3 regions of the Rossellomorea yichunensis genome follow, and region 2 is predicted to be linked to each of the others. Evidence: riboswitches for the same ligand, from Rfam matches in the RefSeq annotation. Region 2 holds a riboswitch; each other region holds the start of a gene.
The links. A riboswitch is a leader RNA that binds a small molecule or an ion and turns the genes downstream of it on or off. The one in region 2 is predicted to bind lysine.
Positions count from the first base shown of each region.

Region 1 (7,459 bases), on a different contig from region 2:
TATAAATTGGACCAGTTGCTTTTTCCGAGAGCGCTGGTTTTTTGTTGGGTGAATATCACCATTCGCTTTATATTCTTTCATGAATAATTAACAATATATCAGGAAATACACCTTGCAAGAACGTTTTTATCCTTTATAATGGAGATACTAGGAAATTTTGTCGAAAAATGAAAGAATTACATAGGAGAATTCTATGAGGCTTATATCAACTAGGGCTTTGAAACCGGGCATGGTTCTAGCTACAACCGTATATAATATGAGAGGTCAAGCTTTAATTCATGATAACGTTCCGATTACAGAACGCATGATTTTCAGGTTGCAGGAGCTTAGCATCCAGTATGTCTATATTGAAGACTCCCTTTCGAAGGGAATCCATGTAAAGGGAACTGTTTCGAGTAAGGTGAGACAGCAAGCTGTAAACAATATTGAGATGGCCTTTAATCAACTAAGCGTATCGAAAGCGCCACCAGGTGTGCTTATGATTGAAGATAGTGCCAAGCAATTGAAGCAGGTGATTGATGTAGTCTTGTCTGAAGTAAAGGCGAATCATGATCTCCTAACCATTTTGACGGATGTTTTCACATATAACTCCTATATTTTTCATCATTCATTTAATGTGACTTTGTATACATTATCCATAGGTCTGGAACTTAAACTGTCCACTAAACAGCTCGAGCAGTTAGGCGTGGGAGCAATTTTGCATGATATCGGTAAGATGCTTGTGCCGGAGGAAATTCTCCTGAAGCCAGGAAAGCTGACAGAAGACGAATTTTGTGAAATCAAGAAGCATTCAGAACACGGTTTTGAGATTTTGCGACAGCTTCATTCTGTGTCCCTGATCATTGCTCACTGCGCGTATCAGCATCATGAGCGGCTTGATGGATCCGGATATCCAAGGGGAATCAAAGGTGAGGATATCCACCCCTTTGCAAAAATCATTGCGGTGGCCGATGTATTCGACGCCATGACGTCAAATCGTGTATATCGGAAAGCAATGCTTCCACATCAAGCGCTGGAGGTATTATATGCAGGAAGCGGTACTCTGTTTGATACAAATGTAATTGAAGCCTTCAGGTCTTCTGTGGCCATATATCCAAATGGGATGGTTGTCGAGCTGAATGATGGGCGAAAAGGAATTGTGACCGATCAAAATAAAGGTGTAACGGATCGACCGGTGATCCGGATCATCGAAGAAGATGGACAGGAAATACGAACTCCTTATCCCATGGATTTAAGTGCGGAATTAGATAAGGTGATTACCGGATTTGATCCGGATTATGAACCACAATCTCTTAAAATTAAATAATTTTTTTGCGTTAAACCCCTCTTACTTTGCATACAAATAGCTTGTAAGGGGGGATTTTTTTGTCAAAGTTTAAAACATACAAACCCCGAAGAGGAGGGCCGCTGCCTTTTCGATATGTGATGATCATCACGATTCTATTCTTTATGATTTCGACTGGATTCGGATTGTGGATCATTAACAAAGGTTTGAAACCGACACTGCTTGCTTATGCTGAAACTCAAACCAGCAGGATCGGTACGTTGGTTATCAATAAAGCAATAAACAAAAAAATTGCAGATGTTCTTGATATTTCGGATATAACGGAAGAAGTGAAGAATACAGAAGGCGATATTGTTTCATTTAAATATAATACTCAGACCATCAACCGGGTTCAGGCAGAAATCACCAACTTAGTTCAGCAAAACCTGCAAGAAGCAGAGGAAGGGAATTTAGAAAACCTTGAATTTATTACCGAAGTGGAAATCGATGAAGGTAAGTCAAAAGCAGCGAAGGGCATCACTTACTCTGTCCCTCTTGGCCAAGCGACCAACAACGTGTTACTCGGTAACCTTGGTCCAAAAGTGCCGATTCGCTTTCACTCGATCGGGGATGTCCGATCTGATATTAAGACTACGGTAGAGCAATTCGGGATAAATAATGCCGTTGTAAAAGTGTTTGTCGAGCTTGAAGTCAATGTCCAGATCATCATTCCATTTGCAACGAAAACTGAAACCATCAAGCAGGATATCCTGGTTGCCATGGGTACCGTCCACCTGGATGTACCGCAGTTTTATAACAATGGAGGTGGGGAATCCAGTCCTTCTATTGAAATTCCCACAAATTAGTCAGGAAAAAAAGTTGTCAAAAGAATGATAGTTTGATATATTAATAAAGAAAATTTTATAACACACCACATCATCAGTCCGATGGGGTAGAGGCGCAGAGTTCAAGAGTAAGCTGTTTGAGGATGACAACTTAGAGAACAGATGAAAGGGAACTTTTGCCGAAGTAAATATACATGTCGAATGTGTATTTGCTGGGGTTATCTTGAAGAAGGATAACACTGTCATTATAGGGAATCTCTATAATGGGGAGCTACAGATCGTGATGGAGCACTTAAATTACTTATTAAGGTAATGATAGCTTCTCTATCGTTGCCTTTTTTTATTATCCTCTGTCATGCTACGATGGTTCCCCCCTATCAAATAGGAGGAGGACACTATGGAAAACACGATTTACTCATTATTACCACCCCTTTTAGCCATTCTTATGGTTATACTTACGAGACGGGTTCTACTTTCTCTGGGAGTAGGAATCGTTGCGTCTGCCTTTCTGTTAGCAGATTTCTCAATTACGAAAACATTCAGCTTTATGTGGGACGCATTTAAAGGCATCTTTGTCGCAGATGGAGCGCTCAACACCTGGAATGTCTATATTATCTTCTTCTTGCTCATTCTTGGTGTCATCACAGCATTTGTGAATATTTCCGGCGGTAGCCGCGCATTCGGTGAATGGGCGATGAAACGTGTGAAAACGAGAAAAGGTGCACAGCTTCTTGCAGCCGTTTTAGGTATCATAATTTTTATTGATGACTATTTTAACGCACTTGCTGTTGGGCAGGTTTCGAGACCCATTACGGATCGTCACAAAATTTCACGTGCCAAACTGGCCTATATCATCGACTCGACATCTGCACCGATTTGTGTCGTTTCACCAATCTCAAGCTGGGGAGCGTACATCATCGGTATCATCGGTTCGATTCTCGCTACTCACAGTATCACAGAGTACACCGCATTTTCAGCCTTCGTTCAAATGATTCCAATGAACCTTTATGTCTGGGCAGCTGTTCTGCTTGTAATCATGGTTGCTGCTAAAGGCCTGGACTTTGGAAAGATGAAAGAGCATGAAGTAAGAGCCCTTGAAACGGGAGCCCTTTATGATCCTGAAAAGGAGATTCCAGGCGAATTGAAAAATGATCTGCCTGTCAGCTCGAAAGGATCAGTTGGTGATCTTGTCTGGCCGATCGTAGCACTTGTTATCGGTACAATTGGAATGATGCTCTGGACAGGGTATCAAGCCGTTGGATCATTTGACATCCTGCCGATTTTTGAAAATACAGATGTAACGAAATCATTATTATATGGTGGATTATTCGGTCTCCTTGTTGCGCTGATCTTCTTCATCCGTCAAGTCAGCTTGAAAGGAATCGAAGGTAAAGCAGTTGGAGTAGCAGTAGTGGAAGGGATCAAATCCATGTTGCCGGCCGTTTACATCCTTATCTTCGCCTGGACGATCGTCACGTTGATCGATCAATTGCAAACAGGTACGTATCTTGCGGGTCTGGTTGAACAATCAAGCTTACCGATGCAGGCACTTCCAGTCATTTTATTCTTAGTTGCCGGAATCATGGCATTCTCGACGGGAACTTCATGGGGATCTTTCGGAATCTTACTTCCGATCGCCGGGGAAATTGCTGCAGCTACAGATGTAAGTATCTTACTTCCTGCTATGGCAGCTGTATTAGCCGGGTCCGTATTGGGAGATCACTGTTCTCCAATCTCGGATACAACCATCCTTTCCTCTACAGGGGCAGGAAGCAATCATATCGATCACGTTCTTACACAGCTTCCATACGCATTAATAGGAGCGGTTGCTGCTTCAATTGGATATCTTGTATTAGGATTCACTGGAAGCACACTATTCGGTCTTGGCGTTGTGATCATCTTAATCATCGCATTCGCTTTTCTGTTTGGAGAAAAAGCAAAACCGGCAGTTTCAGAACAATAATATAATGAAAAACCAGGAGCTCATCGGCTTCTGGTTTTTTATTATGCATTCGTGCTTTTATTAAAACCCGTGACGGTATCCCAAAACCCACCTCAACCTTTCCGATCATTAATCCTTCATGTTTCGACAAAATTCTTATAGTGAAATAGTACCTGTCCCAATTTTAAAAAATCTCTTTAAAAGCTTCAAAATAGCTTTGACAATTGGCGTGGAACTAGCTATACTGACTTTAGATTATAAATAATCTGAAAATATAAAAATTTCAAATACCTTAATATGGTAGTTGGAAAGAACTAGGGGGGACCAACATGGAGAAACGTGCCCAGTTTGGAACACGAGCAGGATTTATTCTTGCTGCTGTCGGGTCAGCAATCGGTTTGGGAAACATTTGGCGTTTTCCGGCAGTAGCGTATGAAAATGGTGGAGGAGCATTCTTTATTCCTTATTTATTCGCTCTTCTTACAGCGGGAATTCCATTATTAGTGCTTGAATTTACGTTAGGTCATAAGTACCGTGGGTCGGCACCACTATCTTATTTCCGTCTTAATAGGAAATTTGAGTGGCTTGGCTGGTGGCAAGTATTAATCGCATTTGTCATATCTACCTATTATGCCGTCATTATCGCATGGGCGATGTCGTACAGTGTGTTTTCTTTCAATTTAGGTTGGGGGAAGGATACAGAGTCATTCTTATTCAACGACTATTTGAAGCTTACGGTTGATCCAGGTCAGACAGGAAGTATCGTTCCTGGAGTATTCATTCCACTTGTATTGGTATGGGTGATTACACTAGGGATTCTTTTCAAAGGTGTAAAGAAGGGAATCGAAGTAGCGAATAAGATCTTTATTCCGGCACTAGTTATTTTATTCTTAATAATTGTTGTTCGCGCTTTAACATTGCCTGGAGCATTGGATGGGTTAGATGCTTTCTTCAAACCGGATTTCAGCAAAATAGCTGACCCTGGTGTTTGGGTAGCGGCATACGGACAAATTTTCTTCAGTTTATCCATTGCATTTGCGATTATGATTACGTATTCCAGTTACCTTCCGAAGAAATCAGATATTACAAATAATGCATTCATCACAGGTTTCAGTAACTCAGGGTTTGAATTACTTGCAGGTATCGGGGTATTTGCTGCTTTAGGTTTCATGGCTCAATCTCAAGGTGTAGGGGTGCAGGAAGTAGTAAGCGGTGGAGTTGGATTGGCGTTTGTGGTATTCCCGCAAATCATTAACGAATTCCCGGCACTTAACGGATTATTCGGATTCCTGTTCTTTGCTTCCCTGGTGTTAGCCGGGCTGTCATCACTCATCTCGATTACGGAGACTTATGTAGCAGGGGTTTCTGAGAAGTTCGGAATTTCCCGTACGAAAGCGGTTCTTTTCGGCGGAGGTCTTTCTGCGGTCATCTCAATCTTATTTGCCACTCAGGGCGGATTACTCTTCCTGGACGCTGCAGATTACTTTATCAACCAGTTTGGTGTAGCATTCGTGGGGTTAGTTGAAGTAGTAGTGATTGCCTGGTTCCTGCGCAAGTTAGGTACATTCCAATCTCACGCTAATGGAATCTCTGATATTCAGCTTGGTGCCTGGTGGAAAGTATGCTTAGGCGTCATCACACCAATCGTTCTTGGATGGATGATGTTCGGATTATTCAAAATGAATTTATTAAGAGAATTTGAAACTGAAACTGGAAACTATGGAGGTTACTCAGATGCCTTCATCCTTTACAGCGGATGGTTTGTAGCAGGATTCGCGATCCTTGCAGGTGTTGCCTTCTCATTCAAACGCTGGCATGCCAAAACTGAAGCTGAAAGCTATAAGGAGGTAAGCTAACATGACAGGTAGCGCTATTGCAATGATGGTTGTAGGAATGGTCATCATCTGGGGTGGATTAGCAGCTAGTATCATGAACGCTGTTTCCAAATCCAAAAAACAGATGTAAAGAGTGAAAAGATGAAGCAGACGATGGGTTAACCATTGTCTGCTTTTTTAACGTTTTTTGCTTTTGATTCTGTCTTGACGTTCCCACATTCGTAAGTGAGGGTAAGGGTCAAAGGACCATTCCGTCAAACCGTTATCCTTGTACATTCCGTAGTGCAGATGGGGAGGGAATTTCCCTGATGTCCCTGGGGGTCCGTATCCTGAGCTACCGACACCGCCAATAACCATTCCTGGTTCCACCACTTGACCTATATGAAGATCTTTAGAGAAACCGCTAAGGTGGGCAAAATAATGATAGGTATTATTAATGTCACGTATGCCGATACGCCAGCCTCCATATCGGTTCCATCCTTTCATCTCGATGATTCCATACGATGTTGCTCTTACAGGTACACCATAATCAGCAAAGAGGTCCGTCCCTTCATGAATCCGTCTTCCTCCCCAACCACGGGCGTCACCCCAAGTGTTTCGGTAACTGTAGTTGAATCTGAGGGGAAGGGGGAAGGCTTTTTGGTTTAAATGGATGGTCCCATATTGTTTATAGATTTTGGCATTTCCCATGATGATACTGACCGTTTTATCGCGTTTGTAGTAGTCCCACAGTGCGAGCTTGAAATTATCCCGGTCAATTCCGTATTGTAAAATAAAATCTGTCAAAGCAGCCAGTATATCTTCATCACTCTTAAGGCTGGCTTTTCCATCGAAGTCACCATCCCGGCCTATCCCGTTGAATAGGGATATCGTTTCTGGATTGTCGTCTTCCCGGTTAGGATTCAGAGGGCCGACCCATTTTTCAGGCTCCATATAGATCGATATAAGTGAAGAGGGCTTTTCCCTATCTTTACGGGCAAACCGTAGACTGCGTTCGTACTGATCAACAGCAGCAAGATAGTACCAGGGAATATGAGTCAGAGCCGAGCTTTTCTGAAATAACTCCATCCTTTTCGTGTGAATCTGTTCGTCTGTCAGCTTTTCTGCAGCAAAGGTTTGACAAGGGCTTATCAACATGCAGAAAACCACAAAGGCTAAGACCAATCGTTTGTACAAAATTATCCCTCCATTTTTAGGGGCCTACTACTAGTTTGTATCGTTCATCGGGATTCATAATCATCAATAAATGGTAATAGGGTATCACATGCTTGTTTTCACTTTTTTAGTATGATAAAGTGACAAAAGAAGTATATTGATGATGGCTTTTTTTACATAAGATGAACGATTTAGAAAGCGTTTCACTCTTTGCCTAAGTCAGAATTATTTAGGATTGGAGATGAGGGGTATGAGTAAGAAAGATGAGCACATTCGTAAACCGGATTGGCTTAAAATTAAGCTGAATACGAATGATAACTATATGGGCTTGAAGAAAATGATGCGTGAAAACAACCTTCACACGGTATGTGAAGAGGCTCGTTGTCCTAATATTCATGAATGTTGGGGAACTAGAAGA
Region 1 covers NZ_JAVYAD010000005.1:105,028-112,486, reverse strand. The annotation lists gene RSX31_RS14590 (HD-GYP domain-containing protein) at 194-1,306, shown strand; gene yunB (sporulation protein YunB) at 1,366-2,130, shown strand; lysine riboswitch at 2,210-2,391, shown strand; gene RSX31_RS14580 (Na+/H+ antiporter NhaC family protein) at 2,507-4,072, shown strand; gene RSX31_RS14575 (sodium-dependent transporter) at 4,381-5,907, shown strand; gene RSX31_RS14570 (methionine/alanine import family NSS transporter small subunit) at 5,909-6,016, shown strand; gene RSX31_RS14565 (M23 family metallopeptidase) at 6,064-7,023, opposite strand; gene lipA (lipoyl synthase) at 7,292-7,459, shown strand, end outside.
Region 1: another riboswitch for lysine. It lies ahead of RSX31_RS14580 (Na+/H+ antiporter NhaC family protein); the one in region 2 lies ahead of RSX31_RS09915 (aspartate kinase).

Region 2 (7,459 bases):
TATGTTCCATCAATCGGAATCCATGCTTTTACTTTCTTTAAGCTGTCGAACATGCGGCTGCGGTCTACCTGCAGGTCACGAACAACCGGGAAAGTGCGCATAGGCTCCAAGCGGATCGGTTGTTCCAATTGATCAACTAAAGCGGTACAAGACTGTCTTGGCTTCCCGTTGATCACCATTGAACAAGCTCCACATACTTCTTCCAAACAGTTCATATCCCAGTTAATCGGAGTAGTATGTTCCCCTTTTGCATTGACCGGATTACGACGGATTTCCATCAGTGCAGAAATAACGTTCATATTGGGACGGTAATCAAGCTCGAACTCTTCTTGGAAAGGGGCTGTTTCCGGGCCATCTTGACGAGTAATGATAAAACGGACTCTTTTGTTTTCACTCATCATTTATTTCCCCCTTTTTTCTTAGAATAGTCACGCTTCCGTGGTGCAATCAGTGAAGTATCTACTTCCTCGTAATGGAATTCAGGTGAATTCGTTGCAGCATTGTATTTAGCCATCGTCGTTTTCAGGAATTCTTCATCATTACGTTCAGGGAAGTCAGGTTTATAGTGAGCTCCGCGGCTCTCGTTACGATTTAAAGCACCGATTGTAATAACACGGGCAAGCTGCAGCATGTTCCACAATTGACGTGTGAATGTTGCCCCCTGGTTGCTCCATTTAGCCGTGTCATTGATATTGATGTTTTGGTAACGTTCCATTAATTCCTGGATCTTTTCATCTGTCTGTTTCAGCTTATCGTTATGACGAACAACAGTCACATTATCCGTCATCCACTCACCAAGTTCTTTATGAATGACATAGGCATTCTCAGTACCATTCATGGACATGATGTTGTTCCATTTTTCTTCTTCCTGTTTTACATAGCGGTCAAATAAAGAAGAAGGTACGGATTCAACAGTTTTCTCAAGTCCTGCAATATATTTAATAGCATTAGGACCCGCAACCATACCACCATATATAGCGGATAGTAATGAGTTCGCTCCTAAGCGGTTACCTCCGTGCTGAGAATAATCACACTCACCAGCAGCGAATAAACCAGGGATATTGGTCATTTGATCATAATCCACCCATAGTCCACCCATTGAATAGTGAACCGCAGGGAAAATTTTCATTGGTACTTTACGTGGGTCATCACCCATGAACTTCTCATAGATTTCGATGATTCCTCCAAGCTTAATATCAAGCTCTTTCGAATCTTTATGAGAAAGATCCAGGTAGACCATATTTTCACCGTTAATACCAAGCTTTTGGTTTACGCACACATCAAAGATTTCACGTGTTGCGATATCACGTGGTACAAGGTTTCCATATGCAGGATACTTCTCTTCAAGGAAGTACCAAGGCTTACCGTCTTTATACGTCCAGACTCGTCCCCCTTCACCACGGGCCGATTCACTCATGAGGCGAAGCTTATCGTCCCCAGGGATGGCTGTCGGGTGAATTTGAATGAACTCACCATTTGCATAATATGCACCTTGTTGATATACGATCGATGCGGCTGAACCTGTATTAATGACAGAGTTCGTGGATTTACCGAAGATAATTCCAGGGCCACCGGTTGCCATGATCACGGCATCAGCTGCAAACGATTTAATTTCCATCGTTTGCAGGTTTTGAGCAACGATTCCTCTTGCCACTCCTTCGTCATCCACAACGACTCCAAGGAATTCCCAACCTTCGAACTTATTCACCAGCCCGGCTACTTCATGACGTCGAACCTGCTCGTCCAAGGCATACAATAATTGTTGCCCGGTCGTAGCACCCGCGAAAGCTGTTCTATGATGCTGCGTTCCACCGAAACGACGGAAATCCAGTAATCCTTCCGGTGTACGATTAAACATTACTCCCATACGATCGAGTAAATGAATAATTCCCGGTGCCGCTTCAGTCATTGCTTTAACGGGCGGTTGATTCGCTAAGAAATCCCCACCATACACTGTATCATCAAAATGTTCCCAAGGAGAGTCTCCTTCTCCCTTGGTATTAACGGCTCCGTTAATACCACCTTGTGCACATACAGAGTGAGAACGCTTAACGGGTACCAGTGAGAATAAATCTACTTGCGTTCCTTTTTCTGCTGCTTTAATTGTGGCCATCAGGCCGGCTAAACCGCCACCGACAACGATGATTTTGCCTTTACTCATCGTGACTCACTCCTTTTCCTACCATACTTCGAGAGCACTTATTTAATCTATTAGACTCGTATCTATTTCTTCTTATACGAAGGCAAAAATTGCACGCATACCGACAACCGATAACGCTACAAAGATTCCGATCGTAACATATGTAGCAATTAATTGAGAACGAGGTGAAACTGTAATTCCCCAGCTCACGCAGAATGACCATAAACCATTCGCAAAGTGGAAGATCGTTGAAAGAACACCCAGCACATAAAATCCTAGCATAAATGGATTAGATAAGATGTTTTCCATCATTTGAAAGTTCACTTCAGCCCCAAATGCTGCTGCTACCCTTGTTTCCCATACATGCCAAGTAACAAAAATAAATGTGATTACTCCAGACACACGTTGAAGTAAAAACATCCAGTTACGGAAATAACCAAACTTACTTGCATTGTTCTTAGACGTGAATGCAATGTAAATTCCGTAGATTGCATGGAAATACAATGGAAGGAAGATGATAAAAATTTCAAGGATATAACGGAAAGGTAAACTTTCCATGAAGTGTGCCGCCTGGTTAAATGATTCTTCCCCGCCAGTGGCAAAATGGTTCACGACTAAATGTTGTGTTAAAAATAATCCAACTGGAATAACACCTAGCAATGAATGAAGCCTGCGATAATTAAATTCTCGATTTCCAGCCATGATTTACCCCCCTTAATGATAAAATATGAATTCGTTTTCTAATGAATTTTCAAGAATGATTAGACGACGATACATATTTTATATTGTAACAATAATGTGACATGTCCATTTTACTCCCAAGGAGTGGAAGCGTCAAGAAAACGTATACATAATTTCGACAATACCGCAAAAATATTTTCAATTTATTGATAACAGAAAAGATGAGGTATTGCCACGTTAAATGTTCGAAAATTCAAATAAATATCAAATAAAAATTATATCACCAAAATATCCCAAGGTCATTTTTCAAGGTATGGGATGATAAATCCACTTTTCATGTATATAATAGTTTTATAGAAAGAGGGGATTTACTTGGAACAGAAAAAAGAAGAAGTACATCAACCGTCCGTTCCAATCTTCGGATATGAAATGTTACGTGACATATTGATTCCAGAAATTTTAGGAAAGCATACACCCGATATATTATACTGGGGTGGAAAACAGCTCTCTCGGAAATTCCCCCTTCAGTCATCAGAGGAACTGATATCGTTTTTCGCTGAAGCCGGCTGGGGAACTCTTACACTGCTGGAACAAAAAAAGAATGAGATGACCTTTGAAATAAGCGGACCGGTGTTAGAACGACGCCTTGCCTTAAAGTCGGATGTAACATTCAAACTGGAAACGGGCTTTCTAGCCGAACAAGTACAGTTACAAAAGAAATGTGTGGCAGAGGCTGCCGACGAACTACATAAACGGAGTCATTCAGTGAAAGTGATTGTAAGATGGGACGAGAAAGATAAAGTAGAGTAGTCCTTACCGACATCCTTTTCCTACTCTAATAAAGGGTTGCCCATGACAGGCAACCCTTTTTCACTTGTTCCGCTTTTTGCTCCTTTAGTATTATAACGTGATTTCTTCCATCTTCACCGCATCCAGGTTAAATGCAGTATGTAGGACGCCTGCTGCTTTTTGCATATTTTCCTCGTCTACGACAGCAGATACTTTGATTTCAGACGTGCTGACCATTTTCACCACAATGTCGTTTTGAGCTAACACTTCGAACATTTCCGCTGCCACACCTGGATTTGAGATCATACCGGAGCCAACGATCGATACTTTTGCAAGCTCACTTTCATGCTCAACATGGGTAAAGCCTAATTGCTCTTTGTTTCGTTCCAGAACAGCAAGGGTTTCCACCAGGTCCTGTTCTTTAATAGAGAATGATAAATTGGTCGTATTCTGATCGGTTTGGCTTTGAATGATAATATCTACATTCAAGTGATTTTTGGCTAAGGTGGTAAACACTGAAGATAGTCCCGTTAATGCGTTTCCTAGTCCAAATACAGTTACACGTGTGATTTCACCTTCAAATGCTACGCCTCTCACGATCAGGTTTTGTTCCATGCTTGCTTCCTCCTCAATATACGTTCCTTCAATTTTCTCAATACTGGATCTGACTTCTAACGGAATTTGATAATTCTTGGCAAATTCCACTGCCCGTGGATGCAGGACTCCAGCCCCTAAATTAGCGAGTTCCAACATTTCATCATATGAAATGGACGGTAATTTCCTTGCTCCTTTAATATAACGCGGGTCCGTTGTGTATACCCCGTCTACATCTGTATAAATATCACAGCGCTCTGCTTTCAGGGCAGCCGCGATCGCCACGGCGGTTGTATCCGATCCGCCACGACCGAGAGTTGTAATTTCCCCAGATTCCGTCATCCCTTGGAATCCCGCTACGATCACCACTCTTCCCGATTGAAGGTGACTCAACATCTTTTCAGTATGGATATTGGTGATCCTCGCATTACTGTGAACGGACTCCGTCTCGATCCCGGCCTGCCAGCCTGTGAATGAGATGGCATCATGTCCGGATTGAATCAGGGCCATCGTGAGGAGCGAAATGGTGACTTGCTCCCCTGTAGAGAGAAGCATATCCATTTCTCTCTTACTTGGTTGCGATGTAATTTCCCTTGCCAATCCAACGAGTGTATCCGTCGTTTTCCCCATGGCAGATACCACGACCACAACATCATTTCCTCTTTCTTTTTCTTCTGCGATTCTTGACGCAACATTTTGAATTCTTTCCACAGAACCTACTGAAGTCCCACCGAATTTTTGAACAATAATACTCACTGCTTCTCCCTCTTTCTCACTCGAGTGCTTGGTTAAGACTCATTCTTTGATGGTGAAGAGTACAATCACAATCATCCTAAACGTTCATGGAACAGGTTCATCACCTGCGCTGGATAATAAAAAAAGCAATGAGAATAATATCTCATTGCTTTATGAACATACAGCAGAACATACTAAATAGGTTCATGGGCATTGTGAGATAGCTCTCCAAGATTGAATCATCTTGACAATCCTACATTTCTTAAACGTAGAACCAGCGGAATCAGCATGAGACCGAAACCACTTCGGCGACTCTCCCCTTTCCAGGCATCTCAACAGAGCTCATACTCCTCTTTACCTGTACTTTTGAAGTTCGCACCTCTATCACCACTTTAAAAAGTGATAATGTTATAAATTTTCGTTAATTATAGCATACAAAAAATTGTGATTCAATGCACAATTCAAAATAAAATTCATTTTTTGTTTCACGTCGTAAACCTTTTTGATAGTTAGTAGGAGCGAGTAGTGGTTGATTTCCGCTACAGGTGCTCGCTTTCCGCTCCAATCAACTATCATAGTCAACCAGTTACTTCGAAACAAAACCATTATAAAAACAACACTCTTTTAAATATAAGCCCAATCAAAAGAAAACACATTCTTACTTGTTTTACTATTACTTACTTCAACTTCTCAGCCAATTCCTTAGCCACGGCTTCCGGAATCCCTATCTCAATAAATTCCTCCACCGTTGCTTCTTTCATCTTCTTCATGGAGCCAAAGTGCTTGAGAAGCTGCTTCTTCCGTTTCGGTCCTATGCCGTCAATGTCGTCGAGGGTAGACTGGAATGCGCTTTTTCCTCTGAGCTGTCTGTGGAAGGTGATGGCAAATCGGTGGACTTCATCCTGGATCCTCTGTAGTAAGTAGAATTCCTGGCTTCTCTTTTCAAGAGGAACGATTTGCAATGGATTCCCATACAGCAGTTCCGATGTCTGATGCTTATCATCTTTTGCAAGGCCGCCAAGTGGGATATCCAACCCCAATTCATTCTCAATGACATCCCTCGCCGCTTCAATCTGCCCTTTTCCCCCATCGATGATAATGAGATCGGGTAAAGGAAGACCATCTTTTAAAACTCTCGAGTACCGTCTGCGTACGACCTCCCGCATGGATTCATAATCATCAGGCCCCTTCACGGTTTTAATCTTATACTTTCGATACTCTTTCTTCGCAGGTTTCCCGTCGAGGAATACAATCATCGCAGACACAGGGTCCGAACCCTGGATATTCGAGTTATCAAATGCTTCGATCCGGAAAGGAGTATAAATGCCCATATGCTCCCCGAGACGTTCGATCGCCTTGATCGTCCGTTCTTCATCTCTTTCAATCAAGGCGAACTTTTCTTCAAGTGCCTGTTTCGCATTCTTTTCGGCAAGCTTGACCAACTCTTTCTTCTTTCCACGTTTAGGCTTGGTGATTTTCACCTCGATCAGCTTAGCCGCCAATTCTTCATCAATCTCCTCAGGCAAGAAAAGTTCCTTTGGCTTAAAATGATTGGATTTCGAATAAAACTGACCTAAGAAAGTCAGAAATTCGTCCTCGGGTTCATTATAGAGTGGGAAGAGTGACACATCCCGCTCAATGAGCTTACCTTGACGCACAAAGAATACCTGAACACACATCCAGCCTTTATCAACGGAATATCCGAACACATCCCGATCAGTGAAATCGGTCATGGTCATCTTTTGCTTCTCCATTGTCGCTTCAATGTGAAGGATTTGATCGCGGAATTCCTTCGCTCTCTCAAATTCCAGATTCTCTGCTGCTTCATTCATTTTCACCGTTAATTGATTCTTGATATCTTTATATCCGCCATTCAGGAACCTGGAAATTTCGTCAGTCATTTCTCTATAAGTGTCTTTACTTACTTCTTTGATACAAGGAGCAAGACACTGACCCATATGATAGTAAAGACATGCCCGATCAGGAAGGGTCGTGCATTTTCGTAACGGATACAGCCGATCCAGAAGCTTTTTTGTTTCATTAGCGGCTCCTGCGTTGGGATACGGTCCAAAGTAACGCCCTTTCCCCCTTTGGACTTTGCGGGTCGTAATAAGTCTTGGGTGTCTCTCGTTCGTTAACTTGATAAACGGATAACTTTTATCATCCTTTAACATGACATTGTATTTAGGATCATATTTTTTGATCAGGTTCATTTCAAGCACCAGGGCTTCCAGATCAGATGAAGTCATGATGTATTCGAAGTCCTCGATTTCACCTACCAGCCGTTGAGTCTTGGCATCATGAGAACCGGTGAAATAAGAGCGCACACGATTCTTCAATACTTTCGCTTTCCCCACATAAATAATCGTACCTTGTCTGTCTTTCATTAAATAACAACCGGGTTGATCCGGTAATAGAGCTAATTTATTCGTAATGGTAGGGTTCATCGACTCTCTCCCTTCTTATCTGCCCTGTTATAGACGGTGTTTGTTGAATAAACAGGATCGAGTTGTTCCTGTG
Region 2 covers NZ_JAVYAD010000003.1:411,318-418,776, reverse strand. The annotation lists gene sdhB (succinate dehydrogenase iron-sulfur subunit) at 1-398, opposite strand, end outside; gene sdhA (succinate dehydrogenase flavoprotein subunit) at 398-2,161, opposite strand; gene RSX31_RS09925 (succinate dehydrogenase cytochrome b558 subunit) at 2,234-2,842, opposite strand; gene RSX31_RS09920 (YslB family protein) at 3,194-3,631, shown strand; gene RSX31_RS09915 (aspartate kinase) at 3,722-4,960, opposite strand; lysine riboswitch at 5,153-5,331, opposite strand; gene uvrC (excinuclease ABC subunit UvrC) at 5,617-7,386, opposite strand.

Region 3 (7,459 bases), on a different contig from region 2:
CTAACCTGTGCATCGAGGGCAGCAGCTACGTCCACCCGTCCTGTTCCGACATGATATGGCTGGTAACCATCAAGCTTCTTTGTCGTATTCATCAGAGCTTGTTTCAATGTCGTTCCATCCCATTCAGGATATTTTTCTGCTAAAATGGCAGCTGCACCCGCAACATGAGGAGTCGCCATTGATGTACCATCTAAACTTTTGTAATATCCTGTCCCACTGGAGTATTGGGAACGAGCCGCAACGATTCCCACACCTGGAGCTGAAAGATCCGGTTTAAGTCCCATATCCCCATAGCGAGGACCTTTGGAAGAGAAATACGCCAGTTCATCCGCTTTATCCACTGCTCCAACAGTCAAGGCTGCATCAGCTGCACCAGGGGATCCGATCGTACCTTCCCCGCCTCTGTTACCGGCAGCGATGACGAATAAAGTTCCATTTTCATCTGTCAATCGATTCACCGCTTCTGCCATTGGGTCTGTCCCATCACTTGGCATATCGCTTCCAAGACTCATATTGACGATTTTGGCATTTTCTGAGGCCCACTCCATTCCGTCGATGATCCAGGAATCCTGCCCGTATCCTTGATCACTCAATACCTTTCCAACTAATAATCGGGCATCGGGAGCGACACCTTTATGTTTTCCATCGCCTGCACCGGTTCCAAGAACGGTAGAGGCAACATGGGTTCCGTGACCATTGACGTCCTTCACTTCTTCACCAGGTACGAAGCTTACAGCATCATCAATCTGACCTGCTATATCAGGATGCTCCGAGTCGATTCCAGTATCAAGTACGGCAACCTTGACTCCCTCTCCTGTATAACCTTGCTCCCATGCGGAATCCGCTTCAATTTGCGGCACACTTTGATCAAGGGCTGCTTCTACGCGGCCATCCAGCCATATTTTATCGACGCCGTATTCAAATTGGGGTACTTTTTCCGTTTCATTCTTTTCACTTTGAACGGTGACGTCTTTCCAGAACGTATCTGCCTGCTTTTTCTCTGCAGAAAGGGCCGCTCCATTAATGCTTTCCAAGTCTCTCACTTTCTTCGATCCTTTTGGGGCCGGAGCTGCTGAGAAAGTCTTAGCCTTGGTTTCTTTGTATTCTACGATGACAGGTACAGACGCTTGATTCTTGTCATCATACCCATACTCGATCAATTTTGTAATATTAAATAAGTCTTCATCCATTTTTCCTGCGGCCATATAAGGCATGGCGGAGTTAGGGAATACGAATGTTTCCTCTTTAATGGTCATGACACGGACACCTTCACCATTCTTATCAGCAGGCTCCACATTAATGATCTGTTTGCCATTTTGGAGGGTCGACACCTTTACCACATCACCAGTGATGAGGGTGATAGTATGTTCCCCTTTAATTGCTTCATTCTTATCAATCTTAGACTCCTCGAGTTCCTTCCCCTTGGAAGAGATACCGAGTGCATCTACCTGGAACATCGAACCTGAAATCATCGTCGCAGCAATCGATCCAACAAGAAGTGGTTTCACGTTAAGCTTTTTCATGAACATTCTCCTATTCTATTCATTTCGTCAGTTGATTGATTCATATGAGTAGACTCTTGCTGAGGGAAAAATAAAGAAGGTATGTAGTCCTAAAAATATTTAAGTAGACTACCAGGATGAATTCGTCAGTGATCACCTCCCAGTTTACATGGTCGTATGCTAATACGGGGATGCAGGCTTGTTTCTCTAGGAGTCATTTTGTATGTCTGTGGTTAATTAAATTGTAAGTCTCAGCACAGGCAATACTCAATTGGGGTTATTTTTCGGGAGTAGAGAACTAGTCTCCATGTGAACACTAGATTCCATTCAACTTTTATATGAAAATAGATACAAAATTGTCACGTTTCCAGACTAGATGTCGAGGGGGCAAATTGGATATACTGATACCATTACAATCTAAGGGAGCAGTCAACGTGAATGAGATTAACCTTAAAGAACTGAGAACGAACCTGAACCGCTTCATGCTTTCATATAAATTCGCCCTTGAAGAAGTCCGGACAAAGATCAATATCTTAAGGGAAGAATTCCAGGTCATCCATGAATACAATCCGATCGAACACATTTCGACCCGTCTAAAGTCCCCCGAAAGTATCCTGAAGAAGATGTCAAAGAAGGACATGAAACCTTCCTTTGATCAGATGAAAGAACAAATCCGGGATATTGCAGGCGTACGCATCACCTGCTCGTTCATCGAGGATATCTATAAGGTGTCGGACTTGATTCAATCCCAACATGACATTACAGTGGTGGAAGTGAAGGACTATATCAAGACTCCGAAGCCAAATGGGTATCAAAGCCTTCACCTCATCGTGCAAATTCCTATTTTTTTGACAGATCGCGTGGAAGTCGTGTATGTGGAGATTCAGATCCGCACAATCGCCATGGATTTCTGGGCAAGTCTCGAGCATAAAATTTACTACAAATATAACAAGCAGATTCCCTCCCATATCCAGGATGGGTTAAAGGAAGCCGCTACACAGGCGGCTTTACTTGATCGCAAGATGGAACAGCTCAATCATGAAATCAATATATTAAAAAAAGAGGATGGAGAGGATTCGAGTTTGATGACACCGAATGAGGTTCATCAATTTCTGGTGCAGCTCTCAAAAGAGGAAGATTGACAAAACAAAGAGGCTTGCATGCTTCAATGCAGCTTCTTTGTGGGTCGAACCTGGATCTTCAGACCGGGACAGAGGACCTATCCCTATGTCTCACCAGGTAGGTTCATCCATTACTTACAATACTTTCGGAAGAGGATTTATGAATAGATAAAAAAAGAAGGCTGCGTCTAATGAGACGCAGTCTTCTTTTTTATACAGATGAGTGTTTGAGTTATGGACTTTCAGGGCAGGAACTAGTACCCATTCCGTTGTAGGTAGGGAAAACCAACCCTATTTATCGGTCATTCCGAACTAAATCTGCATACGATTCACGCTCAATCACGACCCGTGATTCCCCATCATGCACAAACACAACGGCAGGGCGGGGGATCCGGTTATAATTACTCGCCATCGAATACCCGTAAGCCCCTGTACTGAACACCGCCAGTATATCACCGTAATTCGTCGGAGGAAGCATCAGGTCCCAAATCAGCATGTCACCGGATTCGCAACATTTCCCTGCAATACTCACAAGCTCGGTGCATTCCTCTTGTGGACGGTTGGCCAGGACCGCATGGTATTTCGCCTGATATAGGGCGGGGCGGATATTATCCGTCATCCCTCCGTCAATCGCGACATACGTACGCACATCCGGGATGATTTTCTTTGATCCCACTTTGTACAACGTCGTACCCGCTTCTGCCACCATACTTCGGCCCGGCTCCACCCATACTTCAGGAAGAGGATATTCATTCTTTGCAAAATAGTTCTTCACACTATCGGTAATAGATTTCACATAAATTGGAATCGGCAAGGGCTGGTCTTCTTCCGTATACCGGACACCAAATCCTCCGCCGATATTCAGGACCGGCATCGTCACATCATACTCGATCCGGATTTTTTGCAGGAAATCAGCCAGTACTTGAATCGCCTGATCAAAACCTTCCCGTTCGAAAATCTGGGATCCAATATGTGAATGCAGCCCGAGTAATGAGAAGTACGGCTTGCGGAGAGCTAACTGAATCGCCGTATTCGCCTGTCCGTTGGAAATGCTGAATCCGAATTTCGAATCCTCCTGTCCCGTCGTGATGTACTCATGGGTGTGGGCTTCCACACCTGGCGTGACCCTGATCAGGATCTGAACCTTTTGCTCACGCTCCTTTGCCAGGTCGTGCAGCAGTTCAAGTTCAAGGAAACTATCGACGACAAAGCAGCCGATCTCAGCTTCAAGAGCCATGATGAGCTCCTCTTCCGACTTGTTGTTCCCGTGGAAATGAATGCGTTCAGCGGGAAATCCCGCCTCCAATGCCGTATACAATTCCCCTCCGGACACGACATCCAAGGATAGTTCCTCCTGCTCTGCCAGGCGCACCATCTCTTTACATAGAAACGCTTTACTCGCATAAGCCACCTGGTACTGCAAACCACTTTCCAGGAATGCATTTCGGAACAATCGTGCATTTTCACGGATCATCCTTTCATCGTAGACCATTAAAGGCGTCCCATAGGTCTCCACCAACTCACCCGTGCTCATTCCCCCGATTTCAAGATCTCCACGAACATTCACATCAACTGTACTCATATCCTATACTCCTTTTGACTCTCTCTAAAAAAACACAAAAAAACCGTATGAAGCGATGCTCATACGGTTTATCATCAAAAGTTTTGGAAACATGATGAAGACTATGTATTAACATCTCTTCAATAGTTCTCCACAACTTCTTCATTGTGACAGTCCAGCATTTCTTCAATGCTGGCCCAACAAAAAATAGAATTGGCTATTTTCTGCTTCGGCGATCTGCCTTTCCCTTCTTTTCTCAGAATCCATTATTCTCAAAGAAGGTACTCATCATACTCGCGCCTCTATTATCAGAGAGTGACGTATTATTTTGTTTGAATTACTATACCATTCTCTTGAAATAGTTGTCAATTGGTTTTTGAGAGAGAAATAGGCAAAATCCCCGGAATGGAGCCCGGGGATTTCGTGGATCATTTTATTTCAGATTGATTTCGAACGGTTTCATTTTGACGGGCTTATCATTTCTGCTCAATGACTCGAATGGAACAATTAGAGAGTAGTCCTCAAGGTTGGCATCCTGAGGCAATGTAAACGTGGATTGATAACGGAGAGTATCCTTATCCACTGTTTTCGTTGTAGCACTTCTGATCATATGATTCAGCATCTCATTATAATCTAGTTCATCCTTGGCATTTCTTTTAATATCTTTTGATGGGATCACCTGAACGAATTGAGCAAAATTCTCTAAAATATCATAATTGAATTGTTTTTCTTTGATGGCATCGATGGTGAAGTCCAGTGTCACCTTCCCTTTTACGTTTTGGATATCTTGTATCGTGACCTGATAGCCAAAACGAGGGCTCTTCACCTGGAATGGAGGTGAATCCTTCAGTGAGATGATGCCGTCTTCATCTACTCGCTCCATATCAGCTTGGACTTTCAGCGACTGTGCCTTATCACTGAGTTTACTAGTGAACAGCTCCCTGACAGTCTTTTGATAATCACCGTCAACTTCTTTGATATTCAGTGTCTCTGCACTGGACTTTGATAACCGGTTCCCTAAGTCATCAAACACGACCAGATTTAACGTATCCTTCTCCGACTTCACCGAATATGTATACTCCAGTGTAGTCGTAGCTTTTCCTTTAGTGATGGATGTCACTTGCAGCTCAATTTCACCATGGGGCGATTCTGTCCTTACATCTGTGTGGATCGTTTCAGATGGAATCCTCTCAACCGGTACATCAAAGGTCCAAGTCCCGTTCACATCGGCCATATGGGTGAAAGTTAACGGAAGGGTGAAGTTTTCCGGCGGTTCTTTCCCGTCCCGGTAAAATTCGATCGAGCCTATGAACTCATCCCCGTCTTTTTTAAGACCCGAACTTCCCGACCCCCATTGATTCTGATCCTTCCCGTCGAAGAGGTGATAGCTGTAACCGCTCACCGGACGATTCCCTTCGTCCATATGTTCAATGGAAAGGTCATCACCCTTCGCCTTGAAGGTGACCCCGATGATGTTCCCGTCATAATACGTGCTTGTAATCGTTACATCGACACCGTTGGAAGTGGCGGCCTGATTAACTTCCGTCACTTTATCGCTGAAATAGAGTTCTTTCCCGACCTGGGAACCTACTTTTTCGTAAATGCCGCCCAGTACAGGCAGTTTGGCCAGTGCATTGTTCACAGGTGCGAATAGGAAGCCCGAAATGAGTACCATGGAGGCAGCAGCGGTGGTAAAGGCGGCACTTATTTTGGCCGTTTTTTTCCGGACTTTTTGTTTTCTACCTTTTTGTATTCCTGTTGAGATTGCCTCAAAAACCTCTTCTTTTGGTACCTCGATGCTGTTCATTTCTTCCTCAAACCATTTTTTGTCCATACTGATTCACTCCTTCCAATAGCATTCTCAATTCCAGCTTTGCCCGGTGAAGATACGTCTTGACCGTCCCTTCAGGCGTACCCATCGTATCGGCAATCATCTTGATCGACTGACCCTGGAAATAGAATAAGATAATGACCGTTTGATAGTTTTGATTCAAAGACGCCATAGCTGTAATCAAGTCAATCCGCCCTTCTACATCCTGTTCTTCTGAGACGATGGCGGTATCGAGAAACTCATCCCCTGTCAGCACGAGCCGGTTTTGTTTCTTTAGGATGCTGTATGCCGTATGTATCAGGATCTTGATCAGCCAGGTGCTGAAATACTCCGGATTTTTCAACCGGGATATTGAGGTGAATGCTTTACAAACCGTTTCCTGCACAACATCCAGAGCATCCTCTTTATTTCTTACATATAGAAATGCCGTCCGGTATAACTTCTCACTTTCTGAGTGGATCAGCCTTTCGAATGCCTGTTCATTCCCCTTTATTGCTTTTTTTACAAGTTTTACATCCATTGATTAACCTCCTGTCATTCATTAGAGTCCGGTGGGGTGGGAAAAGTTTCAAGGAATTTTTTGTGTGGTGGAAAAGGGAGCATCTACCATATATTTCAAAAATACGCATAAATGATGTAATGAGACGCATTTAATATAAAATTGACGCAATTATCTTTGATAATGACGCAATTCCCCTCGAAAATGACGCAATCATGGCCGATTTCGACGCAATTAAGTAAATCGGATGGGGTCAGCCGCCAAGAAGTTTGAATAAAAATGATCCCAAAGTCAAATAAAGATTGAATCAACCTTTTTTAACCTCCACCGTTAGGCTTTTTGCTAAAAAAAGAAGCTTATCCCATCGATAAGCTTCAATCTGTCCGTCCCGTGTAAATCATCACAAAATGCAGGACTGCTTCCGTTGATTCCATATTGATGTAGCTGTGTACTTTATCACCATGGAACTTGATCGAGTCATACTGACCTAGCTCGAATTCCTCATCCTGCACCTTCACACGCACTCTTCCTTCCATGACCGTGACAAATTCAATCACCCCGGGTTGGTGGGCATCGGCACTGTACTCACTGTCCGGTTTCAGGAAGGCCCTGTGGGTTTCCAATGAGCCATAGCCAGAGGAAGTAAACATCGGTTCCAAGGTCAAGGATTCATTGGCACTGATCACTTTGCTCCCTTCATTTTTCCGGGAGATCTGGACTTCCTGTTTTTCCACGAGGAGGGCGGATATCGGGATAGCTAAACCATTCGCTATTTTCCAGATGATCGTCAAAGACGGATTCGCTTCTCCCCTTTCGATCTTGCTAAGTGTCAAAGTACTGACTTCGGTCATGGCGGCGAGCTCCTGCAGGTTGAGCCCGCGCTCATGTCGTATATGTCTCAGTGTCATCCCGACGTGTTGCGCCAATTTTTCCGGGTCCTGCCAA
Region 3 covers NZ_JAVYAD010000007.1:249,639-257,097, forward strand. The annotation lists gene RSX31_RS19470 (S8 family peptidase) at 1-1,523, opposite strand, end outside; gene RSX31_RS19475 (GTP pyrophosphokinase) at 1,985-2,644, shown strand; gene lysA (diaminopimelate decarboxylase) at 2,919-4,205, opposite strand; lysine riboswitch at 4,321-4,497, opposite strand; gene RSX31_RS19485 (DUF4179 domain-containing protein) at 4,618-6,018, opposite strand; gene RSX31_RS19490 (sigma-70 family RNA polymerase sigma factor) at 5,999-6,535, opposite strand; gene RSX31_RS19495 (helix-turn-helix domain-containing protein) at 6,889-7,459, opposite strand, start outside.
Region 3: another riboswitch for lysine. It lies ahead of lysA (diaminopimelate decarboxylase); the one in region 2 lies ahead of RSX31_RS09915 (aspartate kinase).